3 regions of the Lysinibacillus sp. 1 U-2021 genome follow, and region 2 is predicted to be linked to each of the others. Evidence: riboswitches for the same ligand, from Rfam matches in the RefSeq annotation. Region 2 holds a riboswitch; each other region holds the start of a gene.
The links. A riboswitch is a leader RNA that binds a small molecule or an ion and turns the genes downstream of it on or off. The one in region 2 is predicted to bind cobalamin.
Positions count from the first base shown of each region.

Region 1: linked by a shared signal. The riboswitch ahead of QH639_RS21735 (ABC transporter substrate-binding protein) and the one ahead of QH639_RS25135 (ABC transporter substrate-binding protein) in region 2 are both predicted to bind cobalamin.
Region 3: linked by a shared signal. The riboswitch ahead of paoD (molybdenum cofactor insertion chaperone PaoD) and the one ahead of QH639_RS25135 (ABC transporter substrate-binding protein) in region 2 are both predicted to bind cobalamin.

Region 1 covers NZ_CP123966.1:4,094,726-4,107,242, forward strand. The annotation lists gene QH639_RS21695 (GDSL-type esterase/lipase family protein) at 1-373, opposite strand, end outside; gene QH639_RS21700 (DegV family protein) at 775-1,617, opposite strand; gene trhA (PAQR family membrane homeostasis protein TrhA) at 1,893-2,528, shown strand; gene QH639_RS21710 (dihydrofolate reductase) at 2,572-3,048, opposite strand; gene QH639_RS21715 (alpha/beta hydrolase) at 3,209-4,126, shown strand; gene QH639_RS21720 (class I SAM-dependent rRNA methyltransferase) at 4,189-5,385, shown strand; gene QH639_RS21725 (S9 family peptidase) at 5,564-7,552, opposite strand; gene QH639_RS21730 (precorrin-3B methylase) at 7,623-8,300, opposite strand; gene QH639_RS21735 (ABC transporter substrate-binding protein) at 8,352-9,344, opposite strand; cobalamin riboswitch at 9,508-9,694, opposite strand; gene QH639_RS21740 (elongation factor G) at 9,877-11,814, shown strand; gene QH639_RS21745 (hypothetical protein) at 11,962-12,517, opposite strand, start outside.
Region 2 covers NZ_CP123966.1:4,743,747-4,756,263, reverse strand. The annotation lists partial or broken gene QH639_RS25145 (class I adenylate-forming enzyme family protein) at 1-1,033, shown strand, start outside; gene QH639_RS25140 (acyl-CoA dehydrogenase family protein) at 1,035-2,702, shown strand; cobalamin riboswitch at 2,760-2,942, shown strand; gene QH639_RS25135 (ABC transporter substrate-binding protein) at 3,080-4,048, shown strand; gene QH639_RS25130 (FecCD family ABC transporter permease) at 4,045-5,046, shown strand; gene QH639_RS25125 (adenosylcobinamide amidohydrolase) at 5,043-6,503, shown strand; gene QH639_RS25120 (cob(I)yrinic acid a,c-diamide adenosyltransferase) at 6,516-7,079, shown strand; gene QH639_RS25115 (heterodisulfide reductase-related iron-sulfur binding cluster) at 7,441-9,672, shown strand; gene QH639_RS25110 (acetyl-CoA C-acetyltransferase) at 9,869-11,074, shown strand; gene QH639_RS25105 (3-hydroxybutyryl-CoA dehydrogenase) at 11,074-11,925, shown strand; gene QH639_RS25100 (acyl-CoA dehydrogenase) at 11,985-12,517, shown strand, end outside.
Region 3 covers NZ_CP123966.1:2,872,708-2,880,317, reverse strand. The annotation lists gene QH639_RS14785 (hypothetical protein) at 1-229, shown strand, start outside; gene QH639_RS14780 (hypothetical protein) at 500-790, shown strand; cobalamin riboswitch at 981-1,206, shown strand; partial or broken gene paoD (molybdenum cofactor insertion chaperone PaoD) at 1,167-1,442, shown strand; gene QH639_RS14775 (LysR substrate-binding domain-containing protein) at 1,421-1,831, shown strand; gene QH639_RS14770 (HEPN domain-containing protein) at 2,313-2,894, opposite strand; gene QH639_RS14765 (hypothetical protein) at 3,323-3,529, opposite strand; gene QH639_RS14760 (hypothetical protein) at 3,676-4,506, opposite strand; gene QH639_RS14755 (LEM-3-like GIY-YIG domain-containing protein) at 5,003-5,776, shown strand; gene QH639_RS14750 (acyltransferase family protein) at 6,326-7,393, shown strand.

The DNA of each region.
Region 1 (12,517 bases), 650 kb from region 2:
CCGAAATCGAAGGCCATGCGAGCAATGAATCTGCTAATCTTCCAACATAACCGTCTTGACTATACTCATCACCGACACCATCTGTCAACGAATCTCCCAGTGCCAAGTAATGTAGTTGCTTTGCTTGTTCTTCATCAATTTGCGATAAATCCTCTGCTGATGGCTCAAAAAAATGTTCAAAAATTTGCGTCAACATATTCTTAGATGTTTTTTCCTCATCTTCTGTTTGTTGCTCATCCTGCGGTATATCTTGCTCCGTTCCTGCTTGCTCACCTTCAGGTTCTGCTTGCGGATTCGGTTCATCGATTGATATTGCACAACCACTTAGTACAAAGACGGTCAAACATGACAACATAAATCGCCAAATGTCCATTTGACCACCTTCCATCCCTTTCTATTACTTCTATTATAGAATAGTTCATGCCGCCATGAAAAGTGACTTCCCCTTAGTTCTCCATAATTTTGTGTGCTTGCCAAATTTCCTCAGGTGTATGTATGGAAAAATGTGTGTTTATACAGTGTGCCTTTATGCAGAAGGGATGATAATTAGTAGGATGTCTGATTTATTTTTGGTGGCAACGTGATCACTGTTTGATTGAAGCTACTGTTCAACACGATTACTATTTAATTGAAGCCGCTCACGCTCATAGTTAGTGGAAAACTGATCACAGCTAAACAAAAACTGCTCATCTTTGAATAATCCGCTCATCCTGCTAGGAGATCCACGCATAATAAAAAAGCCACTACATTTACTTATGTAGTAGCTCCTTCCTGTTATTCTGCAAAATAAATAAAACCAATTGCTCCTGGACCTGTATGTGTCGAGATGATTGGAGATGTAAAGGCAATTTCAACATCGTTAAAGCCAGTTTCTTCGATCAGCGCTTTTAATGGGTTGCCCATCGTTACTAGGCCATCTGCATGGGAAATGCCGACTGCCTTAACTGTTTTTCCAGCTGTATCTGCTTGGAATTGTTTAAATAAAAAATTGACTACTTGTTTATGACTACGTACCTTTGACACAGGATTGTATACGCCACCTTCAAGGTTGGCAATGACTTTGATGTTTAGGAGGGAACCGATAAAGCCTGTGCCTTTACCAATTCGACCGCCTTTGATTAAGTTTTCGAGCGTGTCTACAATAACGTATAAATGTGTATTGTCTCGTACCTTTTCTAAACGTGTCACGATGTCCTCCACAGTGGCGCCTTCATCTCGCATGCGGATGGCCTCTCGTAGTTGGATAGCTAAACCAATCGCGATAAAGCGTGAGTCAATGACTGTCACATCGGCATCTGTCATTTGAGCTGCTTGACGAGCTGATTCTACTGTGCCACTCATACCACCAGTCATATGGATGGAGATAATTTGATCGCCATCTTTACCGAGCTCATCATATAATTCCTTAAATTTACCTGGTGCTGGTTGTGAACTTTTCGGTAAATTTTTTGCATTTTTCATTAAGCCTAAAAAAGATGGTGGCTCTAAGTCCACTCCATCTGTATATGTTTGACCATCAATTTGAATCGTTAAAGGCACGATATGTATGCCATGTTGTGCTACTTCTTCTTTTGTTAAATCACAAGTTGAGTCCGTTACTATATGAATTCGTCTCACTTCGACACATCCTTTTACTTCATTAAAATTTATTATATAGACTAATGAATCATTATGTAAACATGACATTTGTCATTAGGCAAAGCTCTGTCCTAGCTAGCATGTAAACGCTACCTTGGATACTATAGCGTTTTCACCTACCTCTTGTCTATCAATGCCCCTCAAAGAATATGACAGGCTTATGACATTTTTGATATGAACTATATGACAAATGTAAATGTTCATCTATAAATTATTGGGGTATAGTAAATGTACGAACGAAAGGAGTGTTTCAAATGGTTGATTCATTTGACTATAAATCATGGAGGGAAGAGCTGTGGAATGCCATAACACACGGTATTGGTTTCATTGCTAGTATTCCAGCACTGGTTGTTCTACTGTTAGCAGCCGTACAAACAGGAAATGCCCTACATATTACAACCTTCAGCATTTTCGGTGCGTCTGTCATCATTCTGTTTTTAATGTCTACATTACTACACAGTATGCCAGAAAAATATAAACACTTTTTCGCTATTTTGGACCATTCGTCCATTTATATTTTAATTGCCGGCACCTATACGCCGTTTTTATTAATTGCCGTTGGTGGTTCCCTTGGATTGACGCTACTATGTATTATTTGGTCATTGGCTGTGCTTGGTGTATTGTTTAAATGTTTCTTTATTAATCGCTTTGAAGTACTTTCATTAATTTTTTATATTGGCATGGGCTGGTTAATTATATTTGCCATTAAGCCCGTTTATCTGTATTTAGGTTTACATGGCTTTGCTTTACTGCTAGCAGGTGGGCTATTCTATACGATTGGAGCCATCTTTTATGCATGGCGCTCTCTGCCCTTTAACCATGCAATCTGGCATCTCTTTGTGCTAGCTGGCTGTGCCTCCATGTATGCGTGTGTTTATTTTTATCTATAATAAAAGCAATCGCTCATTGTGAAGGGAGCGATTGCTTTTTCGTTTATTTACGTTCAAAAATTTGATATTGGAATGTATAACCTTCTGGTGCTGTTTCAGGCTCCTCTGAAGAGACTTGAACAAAATCTTGCTCATAGCTCGGGAAATAGGTGTCACCCTGAAAGGCATGATTAATTTTTGTGATATACAAGCGATCAGCCATCTCCATCACTAAACGGAAAATTTGCTCGCCGCCAATAATCATCACCTCAGGTACATCTCCAGCTAGCGCTAAAGCACCTTCCAAGCTAGTGACAATTTCAATGCCTTCTGCCTGATAGTTCTCGTCTCGTGTAATGACGATGTTGCGTCGCCCTGGAAGTGGTCGACCGATGGATTCAAATGTTTTACGTCCCATAATCATAGGCTTGCCCATTGTTTTTTGTTTAAAATACTGCAGATCCCCAGGTAAATGCCAAGGCATCCCATTGTTATATCCGATGACGTAATTGTCATCATGTGCCACAATTAAAGAAATCATACTGTCCCTCCAAATACTTTCGTCCCTTTTATTATAAACATAATGCGCTTGTTTCACCTATTTTTAAATAAATAAACATTTGTTACACCTAAATCCTAGTAAAATTATATGAATAGTTTATAATAGGAATAACAAACCTCTCAATAAAGGAATGATGAAGATGATAACTTTAAGAAAAGAAGCTGTTCAATATCTAGAAGCTCAGCGTACTGGTACACCTTATTACAAAGTTTCACCTCAGGAAGCGAGAGCCATGCGGACGGTTACACAATGGCAATCTGCACACAAACCGAAGCTAGCATCCATGGAGGATCACAAAATTACAGTGCGAGATGGCGAACAAATTACAGTTCGGCTTTATACGCCTGTTCTCGGTAAAACATTACCTGTTATTGTTTTTTATCATGGGGGAGGCTGGGTCTATGGCAATCTAGAATCTGTCGATGCAGGCTGCCAGTTATTAGCAGACCAGGCACAGGCGATTGTGGTATCAGTGGATTACCGCTTAGCACCTGAATATCCTTTCCCAACACCCTTACATGATGCCTATGATAGCTTAGTATGGGTGCACGATCATATGGAATCCTTAGGTGGCGATGCAAGTCGATTATCAGTTGCTGGGGACAGTGCTGGCGGAAATTTGGCTACTGTGGTTGCATACTTAGCTACTGCACTCGAGGGACCATCGTTACACGCTCAAACACTCATCTATCCTGTCACAAATGTCGATTTTTCAACAGTATCTTATCTGGCATATGGTGAAGATTACGGCTTAGATACACAAGCCATGCAGTGGTTCTCTCATCACTATACAGAGGAAGCAAACTTCACAAATCCACTTGTGTCCCCACTTCAGCTAGAGGAAGTCCGTAACATGCCGAAAACATTCATTATAGCTGCAGAGGCAGATGTTCTCTTTGATGAGGGTCTAAGCTATGCACAAAAGTTAAAGGCTGCTGGTGTGGTAGTGGAACATATTACAATGCCAGGTTTAATCCATAGTTATTTCAGTAAAATGAATTATTTTGAAGAAGCAACGATTGAAACCGTGACAAAAATTGCGCAATTCCTGAAATAAGTTTGGCTATCCCGCGCAAACAGTGCGATAATAGAGCAAAACGTTTTTTAAAGGATGACACTATGACACAAACAATAGCTCTACAAATACAACAGCCCTTTTCTGATCAATTAAAAAAAGGCTTCCCACTTATTTCAAAAGATGCGGTTGATGCACGACGTTTACCTGCTGAGCAAGGAACACTCCTCAGACTCATGGATCATCATAACCGTTTTATTGGAACAGGTTACTACGGCATCCAAAACAAAGGGATTGGCTGGGTGCTAACGACCGATGCGAATGAAACAATTGATAAAGCTTTTTTTAAAAAAAAATTCAAAAAAGCCATCGACAATCGTGCTGCATTTTTTAGCAATGAAAACACAACAGCCTTTCGTGTGTTTAATGGTGAAGGAGATGGCATCGGCGGACTTACGATTGATTTTTTTAACAGCTACTACATGGTAAGCTGGTATAGTGGGGGCATTTACTCATTTAAAGAAGTGGTGTATGAGGCGCTTGCTGAGACAGTAGACTACCAAGCGATTTATGAGAAAAAACGCTTTGATAGTAAAGGACAATATATCGAGCAAGATGATTTTGTAATGGGCACGCCAGGAGAATTTCCTATCATGGTGAAGGAAAATGGTATGACCTATGCGGTGCATTTAAACGATGGCGCCATGACAGGGATTTTCCTCGATCAACGTGAGGTACGATTGGCTATTCGAGAGCGTTATGCCAACAACACAGACATGCTGAATACATTTTCCTATACAGGAGCATTTTCTGTGGCAGCCGCTCTAGGAGGAGCCATCAAGACAACGAGTGTAGATGTGGCAAAGCGCAGTCTAGCCAAAACGATTGAGCAATTTAGTGTCAATCATATTGATTATGAGGCACAGGATATAAAAGTCATGGATGTCTTCCATTATTTTAAATATGCACAGCGCCATGCTTTACAGTTTGACCTTGTCGTATTAGACCCACCTAGCTTTGCACGTACGAAGCAAATGACCTTTTCAACGGCAAAGGACTACCCTAAATTACTAAAGGACACGATTGCCATTACCGCTAAAAACGGCATCATTGTGGCTTCCACAAATAATGCCAGCTTTGGCATGAAAAAGTTCAAAGGCTTTATTGACCAAGCCTTTAAAGAGACTCGTACACGCTATAAAATTGTCGAGGAATACGGTTTACCGAAGGATTTCCGTGTACCACGTGAATACCCTGAATTTAATTATCTGAAGGTCGTGTTCATCCAGAAAATCGACTAACCAATCGAGAATCACACCAAGGTGTGATTCTTTTTATGTAAGGAAAAGTTGATTCTACCTAAGGAGGTTCGGTACCTCTACAATAAAGGTTCCAAAAGATTGAAACGTTATAAACAATCAAACAGAGCCCTTCTATTAAAAGTAGCCTAAGAAGATGTTCTCTTCTTAGGCCACCCGATTATAGATATTTCACAAACCAATCACGGATATATTCAAGTCGATTAATTCGTAATGTAGGCTTTCCACTTCTTGAAAGTTCATGATTCGCCTCAGGGAAACGCACGAATTTTGTTTGTTTTTTACGATATTTTAAGGCGATAAACAATTGCTCTGCCTGCTCAATTGGACAACGATAGTCTTTTTCACCATGTAAAATCAATAATGGTGTCTCCACTTTGTCTACATACTTCAGTGGCGAATGATGCCATAGCTTCTCTATATCATCGAGTCCTGCTTGAATTTGCCAGTCTGTAAAATAATAGCCGATATCACTGACACCAGCAAAGCTAATCCAGTTCGAAATGGAGCGCTGCGTCACAGCTGCTTTAAAGCGATTTGTATGGCCCACAATCCAGTTGGTCATAAAACCACCGTAGCTTCCACCAGTTACACCTAGACGATCTTGATCAATAAAATCATAGTGCTCCAGAGCGTAGTCTACCGCTGCCATTAAGTCCGCATAATCATTACCACCATAATCGCCACGTACTGCATCCACAAATTTTTGGCCATAGCCATGACTACCACGCGGATTCGTATAAAGCACTGCAAAGCCTTGTGCAGCAAGGATTTGGAATTCATTAAAGTAGGTATTGCCATACATTGCATGCGGACCACCATGGATTTCAAGAATGAGAGGATACTTCTTCCCTGCTTCATAGCCAACTGGCTTCATAATCCAGCCGTTGACCTTCCAGCCTTCAGCACCTTCAAATTCGATACTCTCTGGAACAGCTAATGTTTTGGTTTTTAAAAAATCTTCATTAATGGACGTCAACTGTTCTTTGTCACCCGTTTTTAGGTTCACATAAAACAGATCGCCTGGATTGGTCGTTGTGCTAATAGCCGCAATAGCCTGATCGTTTTGCGCATCAAGTGAGAAGCCATAGACATATTGATCATCATGGATAGCTGGGTAAATTTCGCCATCTACATTTCCGTAATAAATCGCCGCATTGCCGTGATCTGTGACTTGGAAGTAGAAGCTATGATTATCATTCATCCATTGCACTCGTGGTGACGCTACACCTTGCAGGAAATCACCGATGACATAATCACCAACAGGCGCATCAAATTCACTTGTTACACAGTTTAGTAGTTTTTGCTCCATGTCATACATCCAAAGCTTTGCTTGTGTGGCATTTTCAAATTCACGTTCTCCACCTACAAAAGAAAGATAGCGACTATTCGGAGACCAAGCCGTTTGGTAATAAGCACCCGAACCTTCTGTTAGCTTGTGACTCTGTTTCGTTTCTAACTCCAATAAATAGATATCCACATTAAATGAGAAATCTAAATCCTCCACTTTATTTGCTAAGTACGTAAGGTATTTGCCATCTGGCGACCAAGTACCTAGATGGCAGTACTCTTTGCCTTCTGTCACTTGTTCTAGCTCTCCTGATGCCACATTGACAATGGCAATATGGGTAAACTGCTCCATATCCATAAATCCACCAGCATCCGATTTGTGTTTCATTTTCTCGATTTCTAGTGGCTTTAGTTCTTTATCCTTTTTCTTCTCATCCTCCGCTTTATCTAGGATGGTTTCATCTTTCCCTAGCACGACTGAAAAAGCAATTTTCTTGCCACATGGTGACCAGACAGGGGAGGTCGCTCCATTTTTACAATGTGTCACCTGTTTTGCCTCTCCACCTGTTTTCGAAAGAACATAAATTTGCGACTTACCTGTTCTCGTTGACAAAAATGCAATTTGACTGCCATCTGGTGACCAAACAGGGGAACTCGTTCTATCTTCACCAAATGTCCATTGCTGTGGTGTTTTGTCCTTCAAGTTTATGTAAAACAAATTCGATATATAGTCATTTTTCTTCTCGTCCATACGAGTCTCTACATAAACTACCTCTGTCCCATCTGGTGAAAGCTGTGGATCTGCTACTGATTTTAAGTGATAAAGATCTTCTGGTTGAATCCCTTGTTTCGATGTCATGTTCTTGCTCCTTTGTATTGTAATTTTCTGTGCCTTACTACAATACTTCGACACCCTAAGTAATATTCCTCTATTGAATTGAATTTTTCACTAGTTCCCAATATTCTGCTGACTTTGTTCTGCGATAAAATTTATAAAAGGGCTCATTTGGGCGAGCATGCTCCTTATAAAGGTTTATCAGGTGCAGTAAAAAATCTTCAATTTGTGTGACGTCTACCCTCTTAGCGAATAACGTGCCAGCCTGTGCCTTTGCTCCCATTGGTACTGCCCCTAAATAGACATCAAAGCTTTCTTGTTGGTAAACGAGTCCAATATCATCATAGACTGCATTGTAGCAAGCTGATGCACAGCCATTAATATTGACACGCACTCTTGCAGGTACCTTCATCCCCTCTATGGCATGATAGAGCTGTTCGGTTATCGGAGCAGCCTCCATTTTCTCCCCATCACAAAAATCGCAGGCCTTCATGGCTATGATTGAACCAGAGGGAGCAACATAAAGACCTGCTTCCTGTAAGGCTTGCACCGCTTCCGTGGCATCGCACGTTGGTATGGATACGAGTATACTATAGGAAGCAGAATATTTTATCGCCCCCTTTTCGCCAGCAATTTCGGCTATTTTTTGGAATTGTGCAGGAGTATAATGCTTATTAATAATGCCAGGGCTAACGGCTAGACGGGTAAACTCACCATGACCGTTCAGTGTTTCAAATGTTTGATCTGGTACATTTTTTTGAAATGCGTTCATTTTTATCGCTCCTTATAAAAAAGGAGCTAGCAAAACGCTAGCTCGAATGGATTAAAAGTTTTCAGGATAGAAGCCCTTTGCTAAAATTTCAATGGCCTCTGCCGCACGAACTCCTTCAGACGCTGCTGAAAGTGGCAGGATGACAAAGCGCTCATTTTTGACCGCTTCCATCTCCTTTAAGGCTGGATCATTTTTTAAGAATTGGATCTTTTGGTCTGCCGTTGTTTCACCGTAATCAATCACGACAACTACCTCTGGGTTGCGGTCTACTGCATCTTCCTTCGACACAGTTGTCCAGCTAGATTCCACATCACCAAAGATATTTTGTCCACCCGCGATTGTCACAAGCTCATTCATAAAGTTTTGACCAGCTGTAAATACATCCTTTTCACCGCTATCAAACACAAGAACACGTAATTTTTCGCTATCTTTTGGTAATTTAGCTTGTACTGCCTCTACATCTTTCGTCATTTGCTCAATTAAAGCTTCGCCACGATCCTCAATACGGAAAATCTTCGCGATATTGCGAATATCAGTGAAAATATCTTCTATTGTTGGCTTTGTCATGTTGGAAGCCGTATGTAAATACGTATGGATGCCTAATTCTTCAAGCTCTTCTGGTGTGCCTACACCCTTTTCGCCAAAGCCACTTTTCCAGCCAGCATATAGGAAATCTGCCTCGGCATCGATGACTTGCTCCTTCGTTGGGTATTGATCGGAAAGAACAGGGACCTTATCGTATGCCTCTTGCAGTGGTTCATAGATTTTATCATCTAAGTAAGCTGTCCCTACCATAGAATCCTCTAAACCAAGTGCAAGCATGATTTCTGTCACATGTTGATTTAAGCTAATCGCTTTTGTTGGTGCTTCCGTATATGTTTGAGTTGTGTCATTATTTTCAATGGTTACTTCTGCTGCCGCCTCAGATGGCTCAACCTTTTCACCTTGTGCAGCTGATTCCGTTTTGTCCTTTGCGTTACAAGCCCCTAAAACAGCGACCAAGGCAATGATCATCATCAGCCATATACTTTTCCATTTCTTCATGTCCTTTTCTCCTTTGCTGTTAAAATATAGAAAGAAATCAGAGACTTCTTTACTACTAAGGTAGTTGGAAGGGCATAAAAAAACCCTCTTGTCGCCAAGAGAGTAGCATAGTGAAATAACGGTATCATTACCTTCATCACTATCCCCATCCTCGTGGTTCTTAGTCAAAAAATACATACTGGCAGGTATCCTGGCTTAGGTTCATCATCTATACGCCTTCCCATAGTTTCACTACAGTGGCATGCTGTATAGACTCCCCATTTACAGTTGCGGGACAGCATCGGAATTGCACCGATTTCCCTTTTAAGCAAATGACAAATGCCATTTGCACCAATACGTTCTATAATGGTCAATACTATTGATAGACTAGCAGAAGAAAATTTATCGCGCAATCAGTAGTATGACACTAAAAGTATAATCATCATTATATTAGCACTATTTTGACATAAAGACGAACTATTTTACAAGAAATATAGAAGCTAGTATTCTGTTACAATAAAAAGATAGCATTCTATAGAAACGAGGATTTCTTATGTACAAAACGATCGGTGTACTTGCGCACGTGGATGCAGGAAAAACGACCTTCTCTGAGCAAGTGCTTTTTCATACAAATAGTATTCAAGCACGGGGGCGAGTTGATCATCAGGATACCTTTCTTGATCATCATGAGCTAGAGCGCAGACGAGGCATTACGATATTTGCCGAGCAAGGGCGCATAAATATTGGCGATGATACATACACATTGATTGATACGCCAGGGCATGTCGATTTCTCCCCTGAGATGGAGCGTGCTATTCGTGTGATGGATTATGCCATTATTATCATTAGCGCTGTCGAAGGGATACAGGGCCATACAGAAACAGTGTGGCAACTTTTACGTCAATACCATGTCCCTACCTTCTTCTTTATCAATAAAATGGATCGTGAGGGTGCCAATATGGAGGCTGTCATCAGACAGCTTCGCAAAGATTGTTCTCAGCATGTATTGTTCATCGATGAGCCACTTCGAGCAGACTATGTATCAAATAATATTATGGAATGGCTGGCGGAGCGCGACGAAAAATTGCTTGATGCCTTTCTAAATGAGTCATTGGAGCATGAACAGTGTCTTGCTCAATTAAAGGAAATGATTAAAAATGAAGGTGCCTTCCCTTGCTTTGCTGGCTCGGCCTTAAAGGATGAGGGCATTCAGGAATTTCTTGACCAGCTCCCGCTGTTAACGGCTTCCCATTTTGACAAGGATGCCCCGTTTGAGGGCGAGGTTTTTAAGATTCGTCATGATGGGCACCAGCGTTTAACCTTTATGAAGGCAACCAAAGGCTCGTTGCATGTACGAGATGAATTTTCATTTGACGAAGTAACAGAAAAAGTGACCGAAATTCGCCTTTATAACGGCAGTCGCTTTGAGACCGTTCAACAGGTAGAGGCAGGAGAAATTTTCGCTGTCAAAGGACTGAGCCAGGCAAACATTGGGGATCGAATCGGTACAACGATGCTATCACAGCCCTATGAGCTTGTCCCAACCTTACAGGCAAAGGTTCAATATGAGGGTGATCAGCATATCAAGGAAGTGCTACAGATTTTCCGGTTACTCGAAGCAGAAGAGCCGTCCTTGCGTGTGGTCTGGCAGGAAAAATTTCAGGAAATCCATGTGCATATTATGGGTGCCATTCAATTGGAGGTCCTGACAGAGGTATTAATGACGCGTTTTTCATTAGCTGTCTCCTTTGGTGAGCCGCAAATTTTATACATGGAAACCATTGCGACGACCGTAACGGGCTATGGTCATTTCGAGCCCCTCAAGCATTATGCAGAAGTTCATTTATTAATGGAGCCAAATCCACGTGGAACAGGTAATACCTTCACCAATGCCTGTCATGCCGATCATTTATCTGTAGGCAATCAGCGCCTTGTTGAAAAGCATCTGTTTGAGCGTGACCATCATGGGCTACTGACAGGCTTCCCTGTAACAGATATTCATTTTACACTTCTAACAGGTCGCGGGCACAATGAACATACATCGGGGGGAGATTTCCGTGAAGCCAGTTTCCGTGCCCTGCGTCAGGGGCTGGAGCAGGCACAAAATGTCCTACTTGAACCCTATTATCGCTTTAAAATGAAAGCTTCAAATGACTTTATCGGTCGTATGATGACTGATATTCAGCAAGCAGCTGGCACGTTCGATGACCCGATTTTATCCGAAACGGATGTTATCCTAACAGGTCGTGCACCTGTTGCCACTTTAATGAGCTACAGTACAACCTTTGCCGCCTATACAAATGGGAAAGGTGCACTCACACTCCAATTTGATGGCTATGATGTGTGCCATAATACAGAGGATGTGATTGCACAGTTTGGCTACGATAGAAATGCCGACCCTGAGTATAGTTCCTCTAGTATCTTTTGTGCTAAGGGCAAAGGATATTCGGTTCCATGGCAAGAAGCACAGGCAGCCATGCATTGCCTGTAGGATGGGATGAGCCTGCTCGCTTCGGGTATTTCCTCGGCTTCCGCGGGTATCCATCGCTCTAGCGCGGGTATTTCTTGCTTGGGCATCAATATATCTCTACCCTGCCATAAGATATTACAAGCCCTCCAAAAAATGGAGGGCTTGTTTTTATAGTGCACCGACAGCTTTCTTTGTTGGATTGTCCAACAAATATGCGGGTTCAACTATTACATAGTCATGCTTGTTCGTAAAATCAATGAGTACCTTACCAGGTTGACTTTTTAATAGTTGTAGATGATCAATTAATTGCAGTAAAAGCTCGTGACCGTTGCCACGTGGATGCCAGTTGAAATGATAATCATTTAACGCTTGCACCGCTTCAATAAATTGGGCATATTCCTGCTGCACAAATGCAATGAGTTTGTCATGATGAGATGCTAAATCATATAAATATGTTTCGTAAAAGCGCATGACAATCGAGCATAATAAGTCATTGACACGAGCGGCACTTAAAACAGGCTTGGGCTCCAATGATAGACGGTCGAGGTTGGGCTTTGCGCGTGTAGAATCAATGCGCGTAATTAAGTGATACGCTTCTCCTTTGACCTCATAGACAATCGGATTGGTCGGCATGTACATCATAAAACTATTCGTCTTTGTTTTTAGTTCATCTGCTATGGCTGCTTTCGCTAAAAGATGACCGTCCACATCCCCATTTTGTATC
Region 2 (12,517 bases):
GATTTTATATACATCTGGCACGACAGGAAAACCAAAGGGTGTGTTATTTAGCTACCGTAATATTTTAACAGTGGCGCAAATGATAGCTGTTGAAATGGAGGTAAAGCCTGAGAGCCGTATTTTGCTTATGATGCCATTAACACACTCTGCACCATTACATTTATTTTTAATGGCGGGTGTATTGGTAGGCTCAACAAATGTATAAACACCAACTTTTACACCCGATTTATTCATTGATTCCATTGAAAAGGAGAAAACAACACATTTCTTTGGAGCACCTGTTGCTTATTTATTAACGGCACAGCTGCCAAGGCTACATTCGGCAGATTTGTCTTCTATGAAATGGTGGGTCTATGGTGGAGCACCGTTATCTCAAAGTGAGGTTCGATTCATTCAGCAGGCATTCCGCACAAATAATTTGACTTGTGTATATGGATTAACAGAGGCAGGTCCAAGTGGTTCATTATTATTTGGCAAGGAGCATGAAGCAAAGGCAGGAAGTATTGGCCAGCGGGCGCCACTTGGTACAGAGTTGCGTATTGTGAATGACAGTGGAGAAGATGTAAATGTAGGCGAAGTGGGGGAAATTGTCTTATTAGGTGAGGGTAACATGCTTGGCTACTATAAGGATGAAGTAGCAACTAATGAAGCCTTTATTGACGGTTGGTTAAAAACAGGGGATCTAGCTCGCAAGGATAAAGATGGTTTTATTTGGATTGTAGATCGTAAAAAGGATGTCATTATTTCGGGTGGTGTCAATATTTATCCGAAAGAAATTGAAGATTGTTTATTGAGTTTTGAAGGGATATTCGAGGTTGCAGTAATTGGTGTACCACATCCGCAATGGGGGGAAACTGTAAAGGCTGTGTATTGTGCTAAACAAGATATTGATGAGGAAGCTTTGAAAGCTTATTTAGAGGAACATCTTGCAAAGTTTAAAATACCACGTATTTTTGAAAAAGTGGAAGCGCTCCCACGCAATGCATCAGGCAAAATATTAAAACAAAATTTGAAGGGGCAAGAGGTGAGATAGCATGAAAGTATTACAACAAGAAGCAATGCGTACTACGAACTTTTTTACGGAAGATGACACGCTTCAAAAAATAGTAGAAATGATGTTAGATAAAGAGTTTTTATCCTATGCCCAACGAGAGTTAGCAGATTTTGGTGAGCTATGTGCAGGTGATATTGATGCGAGGGCAAAACATACAGATCGACAGGGTGAGCCTCGCCTTCAAAGATATGATGCCTATGGTGAAGAGATATCGGAGGTTTGGGTTAATGATGGCTATAAAAAAACGATTGAAGAGACATATAATACTGGGATTGTAGGCTATGTACACAAGCATATTCCGCAGCTAGGCCACAAGGGGAATTATGTTTATAGCTTTGCACAAGGTTATTTGCTATCCCATGCAGAACCTGGTTTTTATTGTCCCGTAACATTGACGATGGCTACTGCCTATCTATTAGATCATTATGCAGATGAAGAGGTAAAGCAGCGTTTTTTACCACATGTTTGTGCAACAGGTGACACAGATTTATATGAAGGTGCGACCTTTTTAACAGAACGTCAAGGAGGCTCTGACGTTGGTGCAAATGTGGTGGAGGCGAGAAAGGATGGCACTGCGTATCGTCTATATGGTGAAAAATACTTTGCATCCAATGCGGGCATGTGTGGTGTAGCGATGGTATTGGCACGACTAGAAAGTGCACCAGCAGGTTCCAAAGGCTTAACGTTGTTTGCAGTTCCTTGGCGTAAAGAAGATGGAACAACAAATCATCTACGTATTCGCCGACTGAAAGATAAGCTAGGCGTTCGGGCAGTTCCCTCTGGTGAGGTAGAATTTGATGGTGCTCTTGCCTACGTTGTAGGGGAGCAAAATAAAGGGATTTATTATATGCTAGAAGCACTAAATCTCTCCAGAATTTGTAATGCAGTCGCTTCAATTGGTATTATGCGTCGCGGCTTCTTAGAGGCGAAACATTATGTAAGCAATCGACATGCATTTGGCAAGCCCTTAACACAATACCCTATGATTCAGGATACTTTAGGGAAATTTGCAGCTAAGTTGCACGTGGAAGTAGCGACAGTTTTTGATCTTATTCAATTATACGATAAAGTGACAAGTGGACAGGGCACACAGCAAGATCTTATTATGAATCGTTTATATATTGCCATTATGAAAAAGGAAACGGCAGAGCAAGCTGTTCACTATGCTAGTGAGGCAATTGAATTACATGGAGGTAATGGCTATATAGAAGACTTTGTAACGCCTCGCTTATTAAGAGATGCGCAAGTATTGACGGTGTGGGAGGGGACGGCTAATATTTTGGCCTTGGAACTCATTCGTTTAGTAGATAAGTTTCATGCCCATGAACTGTTTGTACAGGAGATGGAGGAACGATTAGACAAATTAGCTAACAGTTCATTAGTACAAATTGTTAAAGAACAATTGGCGAATATGTCTGTGAAACTTCAAATTTTTAGCGCTTTAGACGAAGCAACGAAAACTTTTGAAGCAAAAGGTGTGGCGGAAAAAATGGCGCACCTTTATGAAAGTGTCATAGCGGTTGAGTGGGCACATAAATTTGGTGGGAAATATGAAAAACTAGCGGACATTTATTTAGAGCAGACATGGTCATTAAGAGAAATGGGTGCACAAATGAAAACAGTTCAATACTTTTCTGAAATTGTATAATGGCCGGGGAGTCGTCTTGAATGGAGGCGACTTCTTTCATTTTCATGTATAATGAAATCAACTGAATATTATAAAGGTTCTTTACTTAAGTAAAGTGAAAAGGGAAATCGGTGTAATTCCGATGCGGTCCCGCCACTGTAAGTGTGAGTTTTTTCAAATGATGCCACTGAAGATTTCGGGAAGGCTTGAAAAATCGCAAGTAGCACTAGCCAGGAGACCTGCCTTTATAACGACATGACAACCTACGAGGATAGGGTGGTGGATTTTGTATCAGTTTTTTTGGTGCGATTTTGCCCCCTCATCGATCAAAGATGAGGGGTTTTATTTTGATGTAGAATAAAGCGAAATGTCGCACGGATCAACGAAGGAGGATTCACATGAAGAAATTTTGGAAAATAGGATTATCAGCATTTTTAGCAGTAGGCTTGCTAGCTGCTTGTGGGCAGGAAGCAAAAGATAACAAGCCATCTAACGAGCAGCAAACACAGCAAGAAACAGCCCAGGTGGATGAAGCAACATTCCCAATGACGATAACAGATGCCCTTGGTAAGGACATTACACTTGAAGCACCTCCTGAGAAAATTGTTTCACTTATTCCGAGTAATACGGAAATCCTTTTTGGACTAGGTTTAAATGATGAAATAGTTGGTGTTACGGACAACGACGATTATCCGCCAGAGGCAGCTGAGAAGGATAAGGTTGGCGGTATGGAATACGATATTGAAAAAATTATTGCCTTAAAACCAGATATCGTTTTTTCACACGAATCTAGCATGTCTCTTTCAGAAGAGGCTATTGCACAGCTTGAATCAGCAGGTTTGAAAGTATTTGTTGTAAAAAATGCACAAGACTTTAATGAAACATATACAACAATTGAGCAACTGGGACGTGCTACAGGGAAATTACCAGAGGCAGAAAAAATTGTCGCGAATATGAAGGCAAAAGTAGAAGAAGTTTTGTCTAAAGTCAAGGATGTTGAACCCAAAAAAGTGTTAGTTGAAGCATCAGATGAGCCAGATATTTATACAGCTGGCAATGGTACATTTATGAACGCGATGCTTGAAATGATTAATGCAGAGAATGTAGCTGTAGATGGCGATAATTGGTATAAAATTGATGCAGAACAAATTATCGCAAAAAATCCAGATGTCATCGTGGTGACATATCATTATGTACCAGATATTTTAACGAAAATACCAAAACGTGCGGGCTTTGATACGATTAATGCCGTAAAAAATAATGCGATTGTGCAGGTAGATGAAAGTACGACAAGTCGTCAAGGGCCACGTTTAGCTGAAGGTCTAGAAGAATTAGCAAAAGCAATCTATCCTGAGGTATTTAAGTGAAAAAAATAGCACTAGCCTATACATTAACATGTACGCTTCTTCTTATTAGCATCTGGTGTGGCGTAGCGATAGGCTCGGTTCATATTCCATTAGAAGTATTGTGGAATAAGGCGGTTGATGAAACAGCCGCCAATATCTTTTGGAAAATTCGTTTGCCTCGCGTGTTATTAGCGGGACTAGTAGGCGCATCTCTAGCTATTGCTGGAGCAGCTTTCCAAGGTTTATTAAAAAATCCATTAGCTGATCCATATACACTAGGGGTTTCATCAGGGGCTTCTGTTGGTGCTGTTTTAACGATCTTTTTTAGTATTTCTATACCTGTTGTCGGTTTGTATGCGCTGCCAACCTTTAGTATGATTGGTGCTATCATTACGATGGTAGTTGTTATGAGCTTTGCTAGACTCGTAGACCGCTCATTAAAAATGGAAACGTTGATATTAACAGGTGTTATTTTTAGTTCATTTTTAGGTTCCCTCATTTCATTAATGATTGCCTTATCTGGTGAAGAATTACGTCAGGTAATAGGCTGGCTACTTGGTTCTGTTTCGATGCGTGGTTGGCCATATGTCCAAATGATCATTCCATTTGTGATTGTAGGTTCAATAATGTTATGGACACAAAGACGAGAATTAAATGTCTTGTTGTATGGTGAAGAGCGAGCAAAACATTTAGGTGTTAATGTAAAGCGCAGTAAATATTTGATATTAGCAGGTGGCTCCATGCTAACTGGAGCAGCTGTAGCAGTTTCTGGCACAATTGGCTTTGTAGGGTTAGTGGTGCCGCATATGACAAGGATGATTTGGGGTTCTGATCATCGCCACTTATTACCATTATCTTTTTTCAATGGTGCAACATTACTCATTATTTGTGACTTAGTAGCACGAACAATCATTGTGCCAAGAGAGCTACCAATTGGTGTCATTACGGCATTTATTGGAGCACCTGTTTTCTCCTATATTTTTTATAAGCAGCGAAGAAGCAAGGGGGTACGGGCATGATTGTTGTTGAACATCTATCAGGTGGCTATGAAGATGTACCAATCGTCAGGGACATTAGTTTTACTGTTGAAAAAGGAAAAATTCTTGGCATTCTAGGGCCGAATGGTAGCGGGAAATCCACATTATTAAAAGTAATGAGTGGTATTTTACCAGCTACTGCTGGAACCGTTTCGATTGATGGACAAAATATTCTTTCTTATCATGCTCGTGCTTTGGCAAAAAAAATGGCTGTATTACCACAGCTTCATGCAAATGCTTTCTCGAACAGTGTGAGAGAGGCAGTTTCACTGGGGCGCTACCCGCATCAAACAGGCTTTTTCTCGAGTTGGTCTGCACAAGATGAGAAGGCAGTTCAACATGCAATGCTTCAAACAGGTGTAAAGCGATATGAGCATACACCGATGGAATTTTTATCTGGCGGTGAACAACAAAGAGTTTTTGTTGCACAGGCATTAGCTCAAACAGCTGAAATCTTACTGCTGGATGAACCAACGAACCATCTTGATATTGCCCACCAACGTCAAATTTTAGATATGGTTCGGAAGGAAGCCATGGAGTGTGGTTTAACAGTCGTTATGGTACTACACGATATGAATTTAGCCTCTCTTTATTGTGATGAATTATTGCTGATGGAAAGCGGACAAATGAGAGCACTTGGTGCACCACATGAAGTATTAATTGCCTCCCAAATTGAAGAAGTTTATCAAGCACGGGTGACTACATATGCTCACCCTGAAATACCAAAACCTCAAATTACAATGATGCCCGCAGCTACAGACTATCAGCAGCGAGCTGTCATCAAAAAAGAGCACTTTACGATAACTGAACAATATATCCAACTTCAATCAGAGCTTCCTCTGAAGACCGTATCTTCTGCAGTTCATAACCCAGGCATTGGCTGGCATAATTGCTTATTAAATCGCTCAGTTCCTGGTGATTATGTCATTAGCGATGTGAAACGAGAAGTTAAAGAATTTTTGAAAAGGGAAAATTTTTCATCTACAAATACTGTTGTTATGCTAACAGCAGTACCAACAGCTCTAGTGGCCATCAATGAATTTTCAGCACCTTTTGGCAGTATAATCGTAGCTGTAACAGCTGGCGTAGGCAATGCAGTTGATGTATCTCGAGTACACGAAAGACAAGATGATCCATATATTGGTACTATTAATACATGGGTTATCGTTAATGGTTGTTTATCGGAAGAGGCATTTTTTCAGGCATTGATGACAGCAACTGAGGCAAAAACAAAGGCGTTGCAATCAGAAAATATTCGTGATGAGCGGAGTGGAACAATTGCAACAGGTACTGCTACAGATAGTCTGTTAATTGCTGCAACTCAAAAAGGAGTAGAAATGCTGTATGGTGGCCCAATTACGGAAGTTGGTAAAATGATTGCAAAGGGTGTCTATGAAACAACAGTTCAGGCGATTAGGAATTATAAAAACCATTTTTAGGAGATGAGAGAAATGAAGCTTTACACGAAAACAGGCGATACGGGGAAAACAAGTCTAATTGGAGGACGGGTTGATAAAGATAGTTTACGTGTGGAAACATATGGGGCAATTGATGAATTAAATTCCTTTATTGGAAAGGCTGTAAGTGAATTAGATCAAGCGCTTTTCAAGGATATTTTAACAGACCTAGAGACAATTCAGCATGAGCTGTTCGATGCTGGTGGGGACCTTGCTAATGTGATGAAAGAGCGTCATTATAAATTAACAGAGCAACCGATTGAAGTACTTGAAGCCCGTATAGATGCTTTATCAGATGAAGCGCCACCTTTACAACGTTTTATTTTACCAGGAGGTGCACCAGCAGCGGCGACTTTACACATTGCACGCACGGTTGCACGTCGAGCGGAGCGTGAAATGGTGACACTTATGAAAGAAGTTGAAGATGTACCCAAGGTTGTTCAAAAATATTTAAATCGCTTATCGGATTATTTATTTGCAGCTGCACGTGTTGTAAATGCTCGCTTAAACGTAGCAGATGTTGAATATATTCGCAGTGGGAATGTTTTTAAAAAATAAAGTTTGATGTAAAAAATGTTTTTGTACAAAAAGTAAATTGCCAGGTATTAAGCTACGGGGTGGTATAGTTTGTGTGCAATTTTAGCAGATGTTCAAATGTCTACTGAATATGCGACATCCTACTAAGTAAAATAGTTAAGGAAAGTAAAAAAATGCTACTTTGAAAAAATTCAGGGTGGCTTTTTTTCTTGTAAAATGTAAGAATATAAAATTATCAGAAATATTTCCGTTTTATGTTGACTGAATGCTCACTCATTTATTAGAATAGGAATATAATGATAAAGTGAAGTACATTTCTGTATGAACTAGCAAATTCGTCACAAAGAGAGAAAATTACGACAAACTAAAGGGGGGACCAACCATGAGTCCATTATTAATTGCTAACATTGTCTTAACAGTCGTGGTTGTGCTTTATGCAGTAGGATTGTTCTTCTACCTGTTGAAAACACGCTATAAGTATGTGCAATTGGGGAAAAAGGTTGAGTTTGATGAAAGTGTTAAAGAACGACTTCGTTATATTATGGTCAATGTATTTGGTCAAAATAAGCTATTAAAGGATCCAAAGAGTGGTTTAATACATGTTATGTTTTTCTATGGATTTTTGATGGTACAGTTAGGGGCCATTGATTTAATTTGGAAAGGACTAGCACCTGAGTCACATCTGCCACTAGGCATTTTCTATGGTGTCTTTACATTCTTCCAAGAGCTAGTAGTTTTAATGATTTTAATCGCGGTAGTGTGGGCATTTTACCGCCGCTATGTTGAAAAGCTAGTACGTCTAAAACGAGGATGGAAAAACGGCCTTGTATTAATTTTCATTGGTGGCTTAATGGTATCTACATTAATCGCTAATGGTATGGGATTAATTTGGCATGGTGAGGGATTAACTTATACGGAGCCAGTTGCTTCAAGTATAGCTGCCATTTTTGGCTTCCTACCTACATCTGTGGCCGCTGGTGTGTTTTATGTAATGTGGTGGGCACATCTTTTAATTCTATTAACATTCCTGGTATACGTACCGCAGTCTAAACATTTCCACTTAATTGTCAGTCCACTTAATGTTTACATGAATCGTTTAGATCGTACGGGTACATTAACACCAATTGATTTTGAGGCCTTAGAAGAAGCTGGAGAAAATGCTGAAAGCGAAGAGGATATGCCTTCTATTGGGGTAGGACGCATACAGGACTTCACACAAAAGCAAATGCTTGATCTCTATTCTTGTGTAGAATGTGGACGTTGTACAAACATGTGTCCAGCAACAGGAACAGGAAAAATGCTGTCTCCTATGGATTTAATCGTAAAATTGCGTGACCATTTAACATTTACGGGCGCAGTCGTAACAAAACAAAAACCATGGGTGCCTTATCAATTCTTTGCCAATACAAAGGGTAACCAGCTTGCAATGGCAGCTGGTGCTGAAGGTGCTGTAATTGAGGATATCTACAGCCCATCTTTAATTGGCGATGTCATTACAGAAGAGGAAATTTGGGCTTGTACGACATGTCGTAACTGTGAGGATCAATGCCCTGTAATGAATGAGCATGTTGATAAAATTATTGATCTACGTCGTTATCTAACAATGACTGAAGGGAAAGTAAATCCCGATGCTCAACGTGCAATGACGAATATCGAACGACAAGGTAATCCTTGGGGCTTGAACCGCAAGGAAAAAGAAAATTGGCGTGATCTAGATCCAACAATCCAAATCCCAACTGTAAAAGAGCTGAAAAAATCTGGCGAGGAAATGGAGTATTTATTCTGGGTTGGTTCGATGGGAGCTTTCGACAATCGCTCTCAAAAAATCGCTTTAGCATTCTGTCGTCTATTAAACGAAGCTGGTGTGAAGTTTGCAATCTTAGGTAATAAAGAGAAAAACTCTGGGGATACACCTCGCCGTTTAGGGAATGAATTCTTATTCCAAGAGCTAGCTACAGCCAATATTGATGAGTTTGAGAAAAATGACGTGAAGAAAATTGTAACAATCGATCCTCACGCCTACAATATCTTTAAAAATGAATATCAAGACTTTGGCTGGAAAGGTGAAGTGTATCATCACACTGAGTTATTAAATCAGTTGATTGAGGAAAATCGTCTAGCGCTAAACTATGAGGTTCATGAAACAATTGTTTTCCATGATTCCTGTTATTTAGGCCGCTACAATGATGTGTACGATGCCCCACGTGAAATTCTTCGAGGAATCCCTGGCGTGAAGCTTGTTGAAATGGAACGTAACCGTGAAACAGCGATGTGCTGTGGAGCTGGTGGTGGATTAATGTGGATGGAAGAACATGTAGGAAATCGCATTAACGTAGCGCGAACAGAACAGGCTCTTGCAACAAATGCATCAGTTATTTCATCAGGCTGTCCTTACTGCCTAACAATGCTAGAGGATGGTACAAAGGCTAAAGAGGTTGAAGACTCTATTGGAACATTTGATGTTGCAGAATTACTAGAACGTTCGGTGTTTGGTGAAAAAGTAAAGGCAGTTAATCCTTCTTCCGAAGAAACAGAAGAAACATACGAGGAAGTGGTGGCGTCTATAGAAAATGTTCAACAAGACAAGAATACGGAAGCGAACGCAGAAAAATGATTGCTATTGCAGAAATATTTTAGTTATCTGAAAAATATAAATTGCACAATAAAAAATTGTTTTGTAGAATAAGATTAAATGGGAATGGGAGTTGAGATAGTAAACTCCCATTTTTCCTCGATAGAAGTCGAGCGAGCGTTCAGTCAATAATGCTTTGCAGCTTCATCGAGAACGTAAAACAAAAGGGGTGTTTTACTTGAATAGAGCTGTAATTTTAGCAGGAGCAAGAACAGCGTTTGGTAAATTTGGCGGTTCATTATCAGCATTACATGCAAGTGATTTAGGTGCGATTGCCATTAAAGGGGCATTAGAGAAGGCAAATCTTGCTCCTGAGCAAGTGGATGAGGTAATTTTAGGTTCTGTTTTACAAGGGGGACAGGGGCAAATTCCTTCTCGACAGGCTGCGCTGAAGGCAAATTTACCAACAGCAGTAAAAACAGAAACAATCAATAAAGTTTGTGCTTCAGGGATGCGTGCGGTGACATTAGCAGATCAATTGATTCGTTTAGGGGACGAAGAAGTGATTATTGCGGGTGGCATGGAATCTATGTCCAATGCACCATATTATCTTCTGAATGGTCGAAATGGGTTGCGTATGGGAGATTCTACAATGGTAGATGGCATGCTATATGACGGCTTAACATGTGCTTTCGATAAAGCAAGACCACATATGGGTAGCTATGGTAATGCAACAGCTAAAGAGTTCTCGCTAAGCCGAGAAGAACAGGACACTTGGTCAGTACGCAGTCATGAACGCGCGTTAGCCGCAATTGAAAAAGGTTACTTCGCTGAAGAAATCGTACCAGTGGAGATTCCTCAACGAAAAGGTGCACCACTTATTGTTGATACAGATGAGGCACCAAGAGCAGGGACGTCTTTGGAAGTACTGGCGAAGCTAAAACCAGCCTTTGACAAGGATGGCACGATTACAGCAGGTAATGCACCTGGGGTTAACGACGGTGCATGTGCACTTGTCGTTATGAGTGAAGAACGTGCAAAACGTGAAGGTAGAGAACCATTGGCAGTAATCATTGGTCACGAAGAACTTGCGCTTGAGCCAGAAAACTTCCCGCAAACACCAGGTCTTGTTATTAATAAATTACTGAAAAAGACTAACAAATCATTAGCAGATATTGATTTAATTGAAATCAATGAAGCCTTTGCAGCGGTAGCTTTAGTCAGCAAGCAGTTGGCAGATTTAGATGCAGAAAAAGTGAATGTTAATGGCGGTGCAGTTGCTTTAGGTCATCCGATTGGGGCATCTGGTGCACGTATAATATTAACACTTGCACAGGAATTGAAGCGTCGTGGCGGTGGCATTGGCATTGCCGCAATTTGTTCAGGCGGCGGCCAAGGTGATGCAATTATGATTGAAGTACCAAAAACAGGGGGACTGAACTAATGGGAATTCAAAAGGTAATGGTCATTGGTGCAGGGCAAATGGGCTCTGGTATTGCCCAAGTTTGTGCACAAGCAGGCTTTGATGTGAAATTGAACGATATCAAACAAGAATTTTTCGAGCGTGGATTAGGGGTTATTACGAAAAATTTATCACGTGATGTAGAAAAGGGTCGTAAAACTGAAGATGAGAAGGCTGCTGTTCTAAGTCGAATTAGTATGTCGCTAGATTTACAAGATGCTAGTGATGTAGATATTATCATTGAAGCCGCTGTGGAAAATATGGAAATTAAGCAATCCATCTTTAAGCAACTTGATGGCATTGCGCCAGCACATGCTATTTTAGCTACGAATACATCTTCACTGCCTATTACAGAAATTGCAGCAGTAACAAAGCGTCCAGAGCAAGTAATTGGTATGCATTTTATGAACCCTGTACCAGTTATGAAACTTGTTGAAATCATTCGAGGTTTAGCAACAACAGATGAAGTGTACAAAGCTGTCGAAGAGATGACGGTTAAATTATCGAAAACACCAGTAGAAGTGAATGATTTCCCAGGATTTATTTCAAACCGAATCCTACTACCGATGATTAATGAAGCGATTTATGCACTTTACGAAGGTGTGGCGACAAAAGAAGCAATTGATGATGTGATGAAGCTTGGTATGAATCATCCGATGGGGCCATTAACATTGGCAGACTTCATTGGTTTAGATACTTGTCTTTACATCATGGAAATTTTACATGAGGGTCTTGGAGACAGTAAATATCGCCCTTGCCCACTGCTACGTAAATACGTTGCAGCTGGCTGGCTAGGTAAGAAATCAGGAAGAGGTTTTTACGTTTACGAATAATCCTATGGGGATGGGGTTATTTAGATGTTTCGGGACAACTTAGAGGGGTGACATTATAGATGCATTTGCAATTTACAGATGAGCAAATTATGATGCGCGATATGGTTCGTCAATTTGCTCAGGAAAAAATTCAACCATGGGTGGAGCGAATGGAAGCGGGAGAATTTCCACGTGAGCTTCTACAGCAAATGGGTGAACTTGGCTTAATGGGGATTACGACTCCAGAAGACTTAGGTGGCTCTGGCATGGATTTTACATCTTATATTATTGCGATTAATGAACTATCAAAAGTAAGCGCTGTAATGGGTGTTATTTTATCCGTCCATACTTCAGTTGGAACGAATCCAATTATTTACTTTGGAAATGACGAACAAAAGAAACGTTATGTACCAAAGCTTGCAACAGGCGAATATTTAGGCGCATTTTGTTTAACAGAACCAAGTGCAGGCTCAGACGCTGGCTCTTTACAGTCAAAGGCAGTGCGTGATGGCGATGAATATGTGATTAACGGCTCCAAAGTATTTATTACAAATGGTGGAGAAGCTGATGTGTATATTGTATTCGCATCTACTAACCCAGCTGAAAAAACAAA
Region 3 (7,610 bases), 1.9 Mb from region 2:
AGAGATATCACGAGCAACCAAGTTATGGATAACGAATAAATCTGCAAAAGAATCAGAGTTCATTGAAACCGTAAAACTAAATTTCGATATTGATAAAAATACAAATACAACTACATATTATGAATTTTCAACTTCTATTCCTACTACAATTATAACTTCATTTATCTATTATGTAGAAAGAATAGATAGTGAAGGGGATACAGTAGTATTCAACTCACATGATTTATAGATAAAGAGGGGATAATTTCCCTCTTTTTTATTTAGCTTATTGCTGTCAAATAGGGGGGATTTTGTCCATTTATTTATATGAAGAATAAGCTAAAAATCTAAGAATACAAAATAGAATGTTTCGCCTTGTGTGGAGAATAAAATATTCGAAACTACTATTAAATTAAAAGTTTATACTTGGAATATTATTGATAATTATATAAAGTATAAAAGGTCAGAGATGGTTAAATTATCTGTGATAAAATGGATTTAAATGAGAGGGGTAATATGAATGGTTTTATGTAAATCATGTGACAGAGAGATTGATAAAGGGGAAGCAATCAACGTATATGAGCGTGGGACTTATTGTGGAGGATCAGAAGAGGATTATTCAGATGAAGTAGTATGTGTAAAATGCGTCAATGAACATGATGAAGATGCACCTTATGCATATTGTATTTTCTGTGGGGAAGAAGCAGCATTTCATAAAAAAGATTTGCATCTCATCTATGACGAGACAGCTTTTGCATGTAAAGAACATAAAGATGAAGAATACGACGAATACGCTGCGGACGATGAATAAATAAAAAAATCAATTGGCAGCATTGAAGAGAGTGTTACACTCTCTTTTTTTATTGTTAAAATGTTGAAACAGAAAAGTAAGTTGCTGAATTGACTGAAATTGACTTTGAAAATTGACTCCTTTACAATAGATATTAGTAATCAATTAGGATAGTGTCTGAGTACATAAACCTTATGGTATAATAATAAAAACGGAATAATAGGATAGAGGTACAAATTAGATTTTTTAATTTGTTTAAAAGGGAAGATCGGTGTGAATCCGACGCTGTCCCGCAACTGTAAATGGGAGCACATTTCAAAAGGCCACTGTTACGGATCTTTTTCCGGCCTCAGCCAGCGCTCAGATCGATACCGATACGGCGGTCATTTTGCTGTGCCATGATCTCAACCGGGAGCTGCCAGTGTTGCAGGCCGCGCGAGAAGCAAAACCCTTTTATCTCGGCGCATTGGGCAGCCATCGAACCCACACGTTACGTCTGCAAAAGCTCCACGAGCTGGGATGGTCCAGGGAGGAGACAGCGCAAATCCGGGCCCCCGTCGGGATATTCCCCAAAGCCCGGGATGCGCATACTCTGGCACTCTCCGTGCTGGCAGAAATCGCCTCTGTACGTCTCCATCAGGAGGAGGATTCATGCCTGCCCCCGTCGTCCTGATCCTTGCGGCCGGGCGTGGAAAGCGCTTTCTCGCCTCCGAGGGAAATACCCATAAGTGTATCGGCTGGCGTCAGTCCCCGGAGGTTGCGCCTTATCGCTGGCCATTTGAAGAAAACGGGAGAACTTTCGACCTTGCGATTGAACCGCAGATTACGACTAATGATCTGCGTCTGATGTTGAGGCTGGTTCTTGCCGGCGGAGGAATAACAATTGCCACTCAGGAAACTTTCAGGCCATATATTGAAAGCGGTAAGCTTGTATCGCTGCTTGATGACTTTCTTCCACAATTTCCGGGCTTCTATCTGTATTTCCCACAGCGTCGCAATATTGCACCAAAGCTCCGCACCCTGATTGACTACGTCAAAGAATGGCGGCAGCAATTGGTTTAAATAGCTGCACCTGCACTGCCTGATGTCAGAACAGTATTTTGATGAATTGCCAAGGTTACAATGGCACAAATGCGGCACAGGAGGAAACGTGGTGTATTTAAATATGGGGTAACTCTTTGATTTTAATGGTGCCGATAATAGGAGTCGAACCTACGACCTTCGCATTACGAATTATAAGAATCCGCTTCTAATTCAAAGCATTACCCCATCAACACTGCGCTCACACGTCCCACCACATCAAAACATGTAAAGCCTTGCAAGCCATTGCGAGGCCTTATGTGTCTCAGTTTTGTCCCACCTTGTATTACGACTTGCATAGCCAATGAAGATAAACGTGACGACAAACGGCGCAGCAGTCTTCTTTTCCTTCATACTTTCCCCACCCAGCATGCATACCTTTATGCTATAACTGAAGTTTATGTCTGTTATGAGCGAGAAACGGGCATGATTAAGCAATACGATAAAAAACTCTCCTTTCAACTTATTTAATATTTAAAGATGCCAACACATGCTTTTCTGTTGCAACTGCAATTTCATATATCACTTCCATATTTTCAAAATTTTCCTTGTAACTAAGTTCTTCAGATGCATAACCTGTATGAGCAATTTTATGTCTAGTTTTCAGCACTTTATTTAGCACATTCAGAGCCATCTGAGAATCCGCTGTACCCAATGTCCACGTCTTAGATGTTTTTTTTACACCAAAAGCTTTGTCAAACAACGAGTCGACATTCGCTGCGCTAGGCGTATTGAACTGTTTAAGCAGGTCATCAATGCGACTTTGAGCAATTGAATTAATTGAAGGGTTATCGCTATCTTTTTTCAATGCATCAAAACAATACAGTACGAGATCTTTATTAAACTCTTGCCAACTTGCAACTAAATGAACTATGTATGATTGATAAAGATATTCTTTTTTTTGATTAATTGAATACACTGAATCCGGTTCATTCAAGTCTAGCTTATCTAGATCGTGCTCAATCCTTTGTATGATAGCTAACTTTTTAAGCTTCCGGGAAAAGAGTTGTGCATGAGTTTTTCTTAAACTTATTTTGTTCATCATTGATAACCTTCAATGTTTTAGTCCACAATCGTATGGTTAAGATATCAGTCAGTGAATTTTTGCGTTTTATCTTCTAACGTTACTGTAACACAGTTACTCATAAACGTTATCTGGAATCTATTTGTTAAAGATATGTCTATTAGTTTGGCAAAAGGAGCTACATAGCTGCCATCAACTCCACTTTATCAGCTTAGCCTTTTACTGCCGTTGCCGTGAACTGCTCCCCTTAAATTAAGATATCGCGATGATAGAAAATCCGCTTATGACTCGCAGCGGACAGCATAAATGGCAATCAGGTCTGCTGTTAGAGAACAGCGGAAGTCTGGGATGCATTTTTACATCGTGTTGTCTTGAGTCATGGGAAGTAGATCATTTTCAGTGGATGTTCAAGGGCTGGTAAATGATCCATTCCCAATTTTCAACAGGACCTACCAAGATGCACAAACTTTATATACAACCCATTTTTGAGAATTATCATCATACTCTACCCACCCACCAGTTACTTTACGAAGCTTAATGCCTTGAGTATACGCAGCACGAAGTATGGCCCCTTCTGGGATGGATAATGGATATTTATCGGGTGTTTTAATAAATTCTGTGATGAAGGAATTAGGAAAATTAAACTTTGTAATCATAGGATCCTCAACTGATTATTAGTATTTAACATCTAGCACTGCTCTTTATTAAGTAGTATTTAGTATTTGGGCACGAAGCTGCTCCGTATCAGGTTTAGCTGTCTGTTATGAGCGAGGAAGCGACTGTATTAGTGGCATGCACATAGTCACCATTGTTGCATAATTGTTGATTCTTTATGAGGAAAAGATGGATCAGTCAAAAGAGGGCGGATTGTACCAATCCAGTCCTCCATCGGTATTTTTTTCAGTTCCATCAATTCGTACAATGCAGCTCCCATACCTTGTGTCCTAACTTTGCTTGGGGTTACCTGGTTAAAATAGAATGTATGCTGGTCTTCTATTATCGCAAGACCTGAAACATCGAGCTCATAAATCTCTTGTAAAACGACTATTTGCTCGAAAGTGGCATTGTTTTTGGTGAAGTCATGATTTATCAATGGAAGTATTGAGCGTATATCTTCAAATATAAACGCCCGTAATATACATAACTGGCTATACGTTAATCTATTCGCAATTGCGACAATTCTGTTAGTCTGATCTTTTGATATTTTCTTATTGAAGCAAAGATTCGCAAACAGATAGCCAAGATAGAGCGCTTTCTTTTCTTCATGGGAATTTTTTGACGCCATCAAACAACCTTCGAATACTTCCTCAGCAATGCTCCTTTCCTCATCAAAGAATCCGTCATCGCGTGGTTTATGACCTTCTTCCAGCAATTCATTTATACGATCAATAGAGATACGTGCTGATAAGCCAATTCTAATATCTTCCCTCTGAGATAAAGCCCGGCTTGCAACTTCAGTGATGGTCTGTGCAATGACGACTCCAATCGCCCCTCCCGCTGCTGCCGTCAAAGGGCCATTGGCTAAAATTCCAGCCCCTCCACCAACCGCTGCTCCCGTTATTTCGGCAATTTTCTTAATACCGGTGAGCCATTTTGCTTTGTCCATCTCAACATCCCTATCCGTTAATGACATGTATCACCCCATCATAACGATGGGCGAGTATACGTGCCAACAAAAAATTAGGGATTAAACTGCTAGAGATAACCTCTTTTCACTACTCAATAATTAATCCAGTACGAACTTATAATGTCTGCTTTTGGCACATAGCAGACCTAGAGACACTGGCGTAAAGCCATGGAGGATCGGTGGGAGGAGGTAAAAATCCTCTCATGCAAAAAATACGCAAAATCGATAACAGCTGGAAATCATTCAATACTCGCACTATCGGAAGTTCACCAGCCAGTCGTAGCACGTTCTTGCATACGACGTGGCTACGGGTTTCGAGACCGACCCGATCATCAAACGAAACATAAAATTAGCTCACATTATGAGGAAAGGTATCTTTTTGCGCTATGTAAATTCAAAGGGTTAGCCTCATTTTCCCGATGGCTTTCTCAACACTACTAGTTGTGAGCCCTTGCAATGTTCATTAATATACGTCTCACAAATAATTCACAGATATTGCAAAATGGATATTACTGAGTTTCCTTCTGGAGTAATTGAACACCTTGGCTGGTATGTATACCGATTGATTGATCCTAGGGACGGAAGCACCTTCTATGTAGGGAAAGGCAAAGGTAACCGCGTATTTGCCCATATGCGCGGTGAAGTGGCAGCGGCTGATGATGACGAGTTACTGAGCAACAAGCTAAAGCAAATCAGAGAAATAAGATTAGCGGGACTTGAAGTTATCCATGTCATCCATCGACATGGAATGACTGATGAAAAGACGGCGTACGAAGTTGAAGCAGCACTTAATGATGCCTACCCTGGGTTAACGAATATCATGAATGGTGCTGGCAGCAATGAATTCGGCGCCGCGCATGTCAAAGAATTGATAGCAACATATCAACCCGAAACCATAACATTTCATCATAAAGCATTAATGATTTCCGTTAACAGAAGTGCAAAGGATTCAGAGCTTTATGATGCGGTTCGATTTAGCTGGCGCATCAATGCCTCGCGCGCCAGTCAAGCAGAAGTCATTCTTGCCACTGTAAGGGGTATCGTTCGAGGGGTTTTTATTGCTGATAAATGGCTCAAATCAACACGTGAAAATTTCCCTACGATGAAATACTGGGACGAGGATCCTGACTTTGAGGCAACACAAAGTTCTCGCTATGGTTTTGAAGGTCGAGAAGCCCCACCTGAAATAGCAAATCTTTATCTTGGGAAAAAAATACCAGATGAATTAAGAAAAAAAGGAGCTATGTCCCCGGTCCGTTACTCACCTAATTTTTGAGTATTCAATTGATAAGATTAAACCGCAGCACGTTATTGCATACAACGTGTCTGCGTTTTCAACTCCGCCGCCCCCCCAATCATGATTGGACAGCACTTGCAAAAAAAAGAAATTAGTATTCTCAGCAGGACACCGGTCAGATAGTGCGGCAGATCAATGTCTGGTGAATATTGATGACCGCTGCCCGCTGATTCTATTGCCGAAACTGTGCGGGAAAAGATGTGGCAAGATATTGTTGGTAAAAAATTCTCAGTGACTTTATGCCAGCAAATCAGTTTGCCTGGCATCCAGTATCGTGTGCGGTGGATAATGTCAAAAAACATGGGGAGTCGATTAAACAGGTATAATCGTTAAAAACCTTCAAACTCCAGGCAAAACCCTATTTCATAGAACATGTACTTTCATCTGGTATACATGAACGAATTATGACTGCGTTAGTAAAATTACCCTGGTTAAATTACAGGCAGAGATATATGTTCCAGTCCAGTGCTTTTTCGTTTACAATATTTATCTTTCATTATCACTTGACTTTATTAAAAGAGGTTCGTTGTGACGAATGTTTTTGGGAAGAGAATATATACCCTGGATGTTCTGAGAGGATTTGCCGCACTTTCCGTTGTGTTATGGCATTGGCAACATTTTTTTATGAAAAAGAATGCTGCATCTGACATAATCATAAACCGCCAACCTTTTTATGAATTTTTTTCCGTCTTTTATCATTACGGTTTATATGCTGTCGAATTGTTTTTTATGATTTCTGGATTCATATTTTTTTATCTATACGCTGACAATATACACAGCAATAAAACCTCAGCAAAAACTTTTATAGTTAACCGTGTCAGTAGATTATATCCACTTTATATATTTACATTTGCTGTCGTGGCAATATTGCAAATTATTTTCTTTAAAAGTCATAATTATTTTTTTGTTTATCCTATGAATGACATTTACCATGCCATTCTGAATTTATTGATGATTCAATCATGGGGATTTGAGCGAGGTTGGTCCTTCAACGCCCCGACATGGTCCGTGTCGATTGAAGTACTTATGTACATGATATTTTTTATATTATGCAAGTTCACATCAAAAACAACATTCATATCAATTTTAATAGTTGCATTATCGTACTACTTTTTCAAAATTAACAATCCCATAATGATCGGCGCATTCTCTTTCTTTATTGGTGGTCTGACCTATAAAATTACGATTGCGGCCATAAAAAATATTAGCGCAAAGTTATTTTTTATTTTTGCTTGTTTTTTTCTATTGATCTCATGGGGAGTTATCTTTACCCTGCAAGTAGCAGATATATTCTCAATTATCTTATTCGGATTTACCTCCATAATTTTTTTCCTTGTATCAATTAGCGCAATACGAAACGATTTTGGGAAAAAAATTGAATGGTTGGGTGATATCAGTTATTCATCTTATCTTTTACATTTTCCTTTGCAAATCATTGTTGTTTATTTAGCTGACAAGATTGGCTATGGACGCGATCTTTTTTACAGCCCCAAGGTATTCATTTTATTCATGCTTACATTAATGGCAATTAGCTATATGTCATATATATTCATTGAAAAACCATCGCAACAATTCATCCGAGATAAATTTCATTAAGTAAAGTCACTTTGCAATGATTAGAGTCAACAACTATTACTTTGACTCTAATCACACTGCAGTTTATCCGTATGCTCTATATTCATAAAAATCGGCATCAATATATAGAATGGAAATAAACGAAACCGCGTCACATCCTCAATATAGAAGCGTTCAAAGCCTTGCAAACCATTGCGAGGCTTTATGTGTCACAGTTTTATCCTACTTTTATTACACA